One region of the Pantoea sp. KPR_PJ genome, then DNA from elsewhere that is predicted to be linked to it. Evidence: predicted binding sites of a transcription regulator. Region 1 holds the regulator's gene; each other region holds the start of a gene.
What was found. The regulator PurR, encoded in region 1, represses purine synthesis genes. The targets are predictions, from matches to a motif close to CANGCAAACGTTTGCNTG.
Positions count from the first base shown of each region.

Region 2: a site for PurR is predicted at 951-968, ahead of HP564_RS10785 (NCS2 family permease). Genes of this name have one in related genera too.
Region 3: a site for PurR is predicted at 994-1,011, ahead of pyrD (quinone-dependent dihydroorotate dehydrogenase). Genes of this name have one in related genera too.

Region 1 covers NZ_JABMIK010000001.1:940,240-942,511, reverse strand. The annotation lists gene HP564_RS04505 (C40 family peptidase) at 1-69, shown strand, start outside; gene HP564_RS04500 (YnhF family membrane protein) at 110-199, opposite strand; gene purR (HTH-type transcriptional repressor PurR) at 488-1,513, shown strand; gene punR (DNA-binding transcriptional activator PunR) at 1,510-2,272, opposite strand, start outside.
Region 2 covers NZ_JABMIK010000004.1:53,950-56,221, forward strand. The annotation lists gene soxR (redox-sensitive transcriptional activator SoxR) at 1-42, shown strand, start outside; gene HP564_RS10780 (glutathione S-transferase family protein) at 90-755, shown strand; gene HP564_RS10785 (NCS2 family permease) at 1,064-2,272, shown strand, end outside.
Region 3 covers NZ_JABMIK010000001.1:214,298-216,569, forward strand. The annotation lists gene HP564_RS00960 (glycosyltransferase family 2 protein) at 1-933, shown strand, start outside; gene pyrD (quinone-dependent dihydroorotate dehydrogenase) at 1,054-2,064, shown strand; gene HP564_RS00970 (cell division protein ZapC) at 2,216-2,272, shown strand, end outside.

The sequences.
Region 1 (2,272 bases):
TCAGAGGATTACTGGCAGCGCCATTATATCGGCGCACGCCGCATGATGACGCCAAAGACCATACGCTGAGATAAAAAAACCGGGATATCCCGGTTTTTTTTGTGCCACTTTAATGCAGGATGGCGGTGAGGCTGAACGTCACAATCATCAGCAGCGCCGCACCAGTGGTCATCAATGCCAGTTTTAAATCGGTACTCATTTCCCCCCTCCTTACCCACACAGTTATTATGGTCTTGCGCAATTTTCCCATAGCTGGCGGTAAAAATCTCGTGTTATCTCGCAAGCCTTGCTAGAATCCCCGCCTTTGTTGCGCAACTGGCGCAACCGCAGTTTAGTCCGCACGCAACAGCCCCTGTTTTTTTCCTGCCAGGTAATGACTTTTCCGTCAAGAAATGCAGCAAATTAACAGAAAATAACCTTAGCGGACGCAAACGTTTAACATTATGCTTATCAGTAGCTTACTGACAGGTTCTGGAGTTTCTTTTTAATGGCAACAATCAAAGATGTCGCAAAGCGCGCCGGTGTCTCAACGACGACCGTTTCTCACGTAATTAACAAAACGCGTTTTGTTGCGGAAGAGACGCGCAATGCCGTCTGGCAGGCAATTCAGGAACTGCACTATTCGCCCAGCGCCGTAGCGCGCAGCCTGAAAGTCAACCACACCAAAACGCTGGGTCTGCTGGCAACCTCAAGCGAGGCGCCCTATTTTGCTGAGATCATTGAAGCGGTTGAGCACCACTGCTTTGAACGTGGCTATACCCTTATCCTCGGCAATGCGCATAACGATTTACAAAAGCAGCGCGCCTACCTGTCGATGATGGCGCAAAAACGTGTTGATGGCCTGCTGGTGATGTGCTCTGAATATCCGGAAGACCTGCTAAAAATGCTGGAAGAGAACCGCAACATCCCCATGGTCGTGATGGACTGGGGCGAATCGCGCGGTGATTTTACCGATACCGTACTGGATAATGCTTTCCAGGGTGGCTATCTGGCAGGTCGCTATTTGATCGAGCGCGGCCATCGCGATATCGGCGCTATCCCCGGCCAGCTGGAGCGCAATACCGGCGGCGGTCGCCACGCCGGTTTTCTCAAAGCACTGGAGGAGGCTGGCATCGCCGTGCGTTCTGAATGGATCGTGCAGGGCGACTTTGAGCCTGAATCGGGCTACCAGGCGATGCAGCAGATCCTGCAGCAGAAACAGCGTCCGACAGCAATATTCTGCGGAGGCGATATTATGGCGATGGGTGCGATCTGCGCGGCCGATGAGATGGGGCTGCGCGTGCCGCAGGACATTTCGGTGATCGGTTATGACAACGTACGTAACGCACGCTACTTCACGCCCGCCCTGACCACGGTACACCAGCCCAAAGCCCAGCTCGGTGAGAAGGCGCTGGAGATGTTGCTGGACCGTATTACCAGTAAACGTGAAGAGTCACAGACCATCGAAGTGCATCCGGCGCTGATTGAACGTCGCTCTGTAGCTGACGGTCCGTTCCGCGACTATCGCCGTTAATCTTCGCTTAACCACTCCTGATTTAGCGTTTGCGCATCGCCCAGATAGCTCAGTAGCCAGCTGAGCGCGGGTGATGCCCGCTCTTCTGACCAGCTCACGCAGCAATGGCTATCGGGAAAAGTGACCGGCAGCGTGAGCTCTGCCAGTTCACCCCTGTCCAGCAGAGGACGTGCAAGGTGCCCCGGCATCATCGCTACGCATAGCCCATCCAGCACGCAAACCAGCCCCGCCTGCCAGTCAGGCACTACCAGGCGCCGCTGGTTATCCAGCGTCCAGGTCATACGGCGCGGCAGCGCGCGTGAGGTATCCTCCAGCACCAGCGATGGCCAGGCGCGCAGCACATCATCATCCAGCCGGGACTGCTGTGTCAGCGGATGGTGACGCGCAACCACGCAGCGCCAGTTCAGCGCCCCCATATCGCGAAAGGCAAAGCGACCGCCAACCGGTATGGCCTGGGTTGCGCCAATAGCGACGTCTACCCGCCCGTCGGCCAGCGCGTCCCAGACGCCGTTAAAGACCTCATAGCTGATATGCAACTCCATATCGGGGAAGTGTCGATAGAAATCGGTCACCAGTTGACGGCTGCGCGGCAGTTTCACAATCCGGTCAACTGCAATGCTGAGCTGTCCGCGCCAGCCGTTTGCCAGCTGTTGACACTGCCTGCGGGTAGCGAGCATTTTTTTGATAACGTCCCGTCCTTCACGAACAAAATGTTCGCCGGCCGCGGTCAGGGTGACCTCGCGATGCTGACGTTCAAAC
Region 2 (2,272 bases), on a different contig from region 1:
CTCGATCCTGAACAGGGTGACAAGGGGAAGCCGCCGCGCTAACGAGGAGGGGGGCTATACTTGCCTGAGGCTCATAACAGGGATTCAACATGATTACTGTCCACCACCTTGAGCAGTCGCGCTCGCACCGTGTGTTATGGCTGCTGGAAGAGCTGGAGGTGCCTTATCAAATCAAGCGCTACCAGCGTGAGGCTTCAATGCTGGCACCTGAAGCGCTAAAAAAGGTGCATCCACTCGGTAAGTCACCGGTGATTACGGATGAGAATCAGGTTGTCGCGGAGTCGGGTGCCATCCTCTCTTATCTGGAAAACAAGTACGACACCGAGCATCGTCTGAAACCGGCAGATGATGCTGCGCGCCTGCAAACCACTTACTGGCTGCATTACGCGGAGGGATCGCTGATGCCGCTGTTGCTGATGAAGCTGGTATTTGGTCGCTTGGGCCAGGCACCGGTTCCCTGGCTATTGCGTCCGGCCGGGGCTGCGCTGGGCAAAGGGATCCAGAAAGCCTGGCTGGATAAGCAGCTGGTGCCGCACCGCCAGATGATTGAGCAGCACCTCTCTGCCCATCCCTGGTTCAGCGGAAAGCGCTTCAGTATTGCCGATATCCAGATGAGTTTTCCGCTGCTGGCGATGCAGTCGCGCGGTGGTCTGGCTGAGATGCCCGCCACGGCGCAGTGGCTTAAAACGATCCAGCAGCGTGCCGCCTGGCAGCGCGCCGTTGAGCAGGGGGGTGAAGTACTGCCGGGAAGCTGACCGGGAAAAGGCCCAAAGAATCAAATGATAACATCGCGGCGCTGCGCACATGACCGCCGCACAACGCTGCAAAAATCGTCCCGAACCGTCCCCTGTCTCCTGAATTTAGTCAAGGAAGCAGTTGAAAACAGGCGGCTAAACGCCGGATAATCCCCTGCCTTTTAACGGCCCGCTTAACAGGCCGTTATCCGCTGCGAAGTAAACGTTTGCCTGCCGCCTGATGCACGCCTGCATCAGGCCGTTATCCAGGGAAATTAGCAGGCAGCGACGCAGGGCATTTCACACAACAAAATTCTTGAGGCTCAACTATGTCATACGAATCACGCTCGTCCGCTGGCAAGCTGGACGCCTGGTTCTCTGTTTCTGCACGCGGCAGTTCTGTCCGGCAGGAAATTCTGGCGGGACTGACCACCTTCCTGGCGATGGTCTACTCGGTCATCGTGGTGCCCGGCATGCTGGGCAAAGCCGGTTTTTCGCCTGCCGCCGTTTTTGTCGCCACCTGCTTAGTCGCCAGTTTCGGCTCCATTCTCATGGGCCTGTGGGCCAATTTGCCGATGGCGGTTGGCTGTGCCATTTCGCTGACCGCCTTTACCGCGTTCAGCCTGGTACTGGGCCAGCAGATCAGCGTTCCGGTCGCACTTGGCGCGGTGTTCCTGATGGGACTGCTGTTTACGCTCATCTCTGTTACCGGCATTCGTGCCTGGATTTTGCGCAATCTGCCGATGGGCGTGGCACATGGTACAGGCGTTGGAATTGGTCTGTTTCTGCTGCTGATTGCCGCCAACGGTATCGGGCTGGTGGTGAAAAATCCTGCACCCGGTATGCCGGTGGCGCTGGGCCAGTTCGCCTCCTTTCCGGTGATCATGTCACTGCTGGGGCTGGCCGCGATTTTTGGCCTGGAGAAGCGCCGTGTACCGGGCGGCATTTTGCTGACCATTATCGCTATCTCAGTGCTCGGACTGATATTCGATCCGGCGGTGAAATATCAGGGCCTCTTCGCCTGGCCAAGCCTGCGTGACAGTCAGGGGGCGTCGCTGCTGTTTAGCCTGGATATCATGGGCGCGCTACAGCCGGTGGTACTGCCAAGCGTGCTGGCGCTGGTCATGACGGCGGTGTTTGACGCCACCGGCACCATCCGTGCAGTGGCGGGGCAGGCGAGCCTGCTGGATAAAGAGGGCCAGATTATTAATGGTGGGCGCGCGCTGACCACCGACTCTGTCAGCAGTCTGTTTGCCGGACTGGTAGGCGCGTCTCCGGCGGCGGTCTATATCGAATCGGCGGCGGGCACCGCGGCGGGCGGTAAAACTGGCCTGACAGCGATCGTTGTTGGCTTACTGTTTTTGCTGATCCTGTTTATGTCGCCGCTGGCTTATCTGGTGCCAGCCTATGCGACCGCACCTGCGCTGATGTATGTCGGCCTGCTGATGCTCAGCAACGTAGCAAAAATCGACTTTGGCGATTTCGTTGATGCGATGTCAGGTCTGGTGACGGCAGTATTTATCGTGCTGACCTGCAAT
Region 3 (2,272 bases), 730 kb from region 1:
CTGCCGGAAGCGATCGATGCGCTGCTGGGGCAGTCATCGCCGCCGGAGCAGGTTATCGTTATTGATGACGGTTCAACCGACAACAGTATTGCGCTGCTGGAGGCACTGGCCGAGCGCCATCCACAGCTGACCCTGCTGCGCGGCGAGCGCGGCGGCGTCAGCGCGGCGCGTACAAAAGGGCAGGAGATCGCGACCGGCGACTTCATCTACTTTATGGACGCCGATGATGTTGTGGAAAAAGATCTCTTCGCTGATTTCCGCCGCACGCTGGCACAGCATCCTGACATGGAGATGTTCTGCTTTGGCGCACGGATGTTTACCGATAAGCCGGTGGCGGAACGCCATTATGCGCAGTTCCATCAGCGCCACCTTGACGACGTCTTGCCTGGGGGCGCTGACACCCTGCGCAGCATGATCCCGCATCGTTCTGCACATCGCGTGCTGTGGAGTAGCATCCTGTCGCGTCAGCTGATTCAGCGTACCGGCGTGCAGTTTCTGCCGATCCAGAATCATGAAGATGCGCCCTATATGTTTGCGCTCTACATGTCAGCACGGCAGATCGGGTTTACGCGTAAGAGCTACTACAACAAACGTTTTATGCCGACGTCGCTGTCGCAAAGTAAGCCAACCTTCTCCTGGGTAGAGAACTACTACATTGCCCGCCGCAGCAGTGAACGCTTTTTGCAAGAGCAGGGCCTGCCACCGGAAGAGAAGCTGCTGGATCTCTACTACCAGCCGGTGATGTATGGCTGCCTGATCGAGATCCGCAAAAATAACATTCCGGTGCCGGCTTCATGGCATCCGACAATCGATCAGCTGGTGCGTAAAGTGACGCGAGAAAGCAAGCGCCTGAAACTGCTCTGGTACTACCCGACACTTTACAGCGGGTTACAGGCGTGCCGACGTCTGGCTCGCTATGCCAGCAAGCGCTGATCGCGATCAATACGCTTACCCGGTCGGTAATTTACTTTTGCGCCAGAGGCCTTTACCATTCTGGCGCACATTTTCCTGTGCACCCTGACAATTCATCGCTTCCGATACCCAGGAGAGTGCATGCTTTATCCTATCGTCCGACCCGCATTATTTAAGCTCGACCCCGAGCGCGCTCACGAACTGACCTTTCAGCAACTGCGTTTTATCAGCGGCACGCCGCTGGAGGCGTTCATTCGCCAGCGGCTTCCTTCCCGGCCTGTCACCTGCATGGGCTTACGCTTCGATAACGCGCTGGGGCTGGCGGCGGGACTGGATAAAAATGCGGAGTGTATCGACGCCTTCGGCGCGATGGGGTTCGGCTTTGTTGAGGTCGGCACCGTAACGCCGCGTGCTCAGGCGGGCAACGATAAACCACGTATGTTCCGGCTGGTGGAGGCCGAGGGCATTATCAACCGCATGGGCTTTAATAATCTCGGCGTCGATCACCTGGTGGAGAATGTTAAAAAGGCGCGCTTCAAAGGCATTCTGGGCATTAATATCGGCAAAAATAAAGATACCGCTGTTGAAAATGGCAAAGAGGATTATCTGATCTGCATGGAAAAGGTTTACGCCCATGCGGGATATATTGCGATAAATATCTCTTCACCCAATACCCCAGGATTGCGCACGCTGCAATATGGCGAAGCGCTGGATGATCTTCTGGCGTCGATCAAAGCCAGACAGAAAGAGCTGGAGCAGCGTCACCTGAAATATGTCCCGGTGGCGGTAAAAATTGCCCCTGACCTTTCTGAAGAAGAATTAATTCAAATTGCCGACAGCCTGGTGCGACATAATATCGATGGTGTGATCGCCACTAACACCACGCTGGATCGCTCGCTGGTTAGCGGCCTGAAGCACAGCAGCGAAACGGGCGGCCTGAGCGGACGTCCGGTTCAGTCAAGCAGTACGGCGGTGATTAAGCGGCTGGCGCAAGAGCTAAAGGGTACGCTGCCGATTATCGGCGTGGGTGGCATCGACTCATTAACCGCGGCGCGCGAAAAAATGGCTGCGGGAGCCTCGCTAGTCCAGATTTACTCCGGCTTTATTTATAAAGGACCGGCATTAATAAAAGATATCGTGACTTATCTCTAAGACATTTCTGACAAAACGGGGCCGGGGGGTTTATTTCTCACTTCGGCTCGTTTATATTTTTCCCTGCTCTACCTGTTTTCAGCTTTTTCTCAGCAGCAAAGCTTTGCTGAGTCTGCGTAGTAAAACGCGGCGGTTAATGACAAGGCACTCTATGAAAATCAAACCTGATGATAACTGGCGCTGGTATTTTGACGCTGACCATGACCGG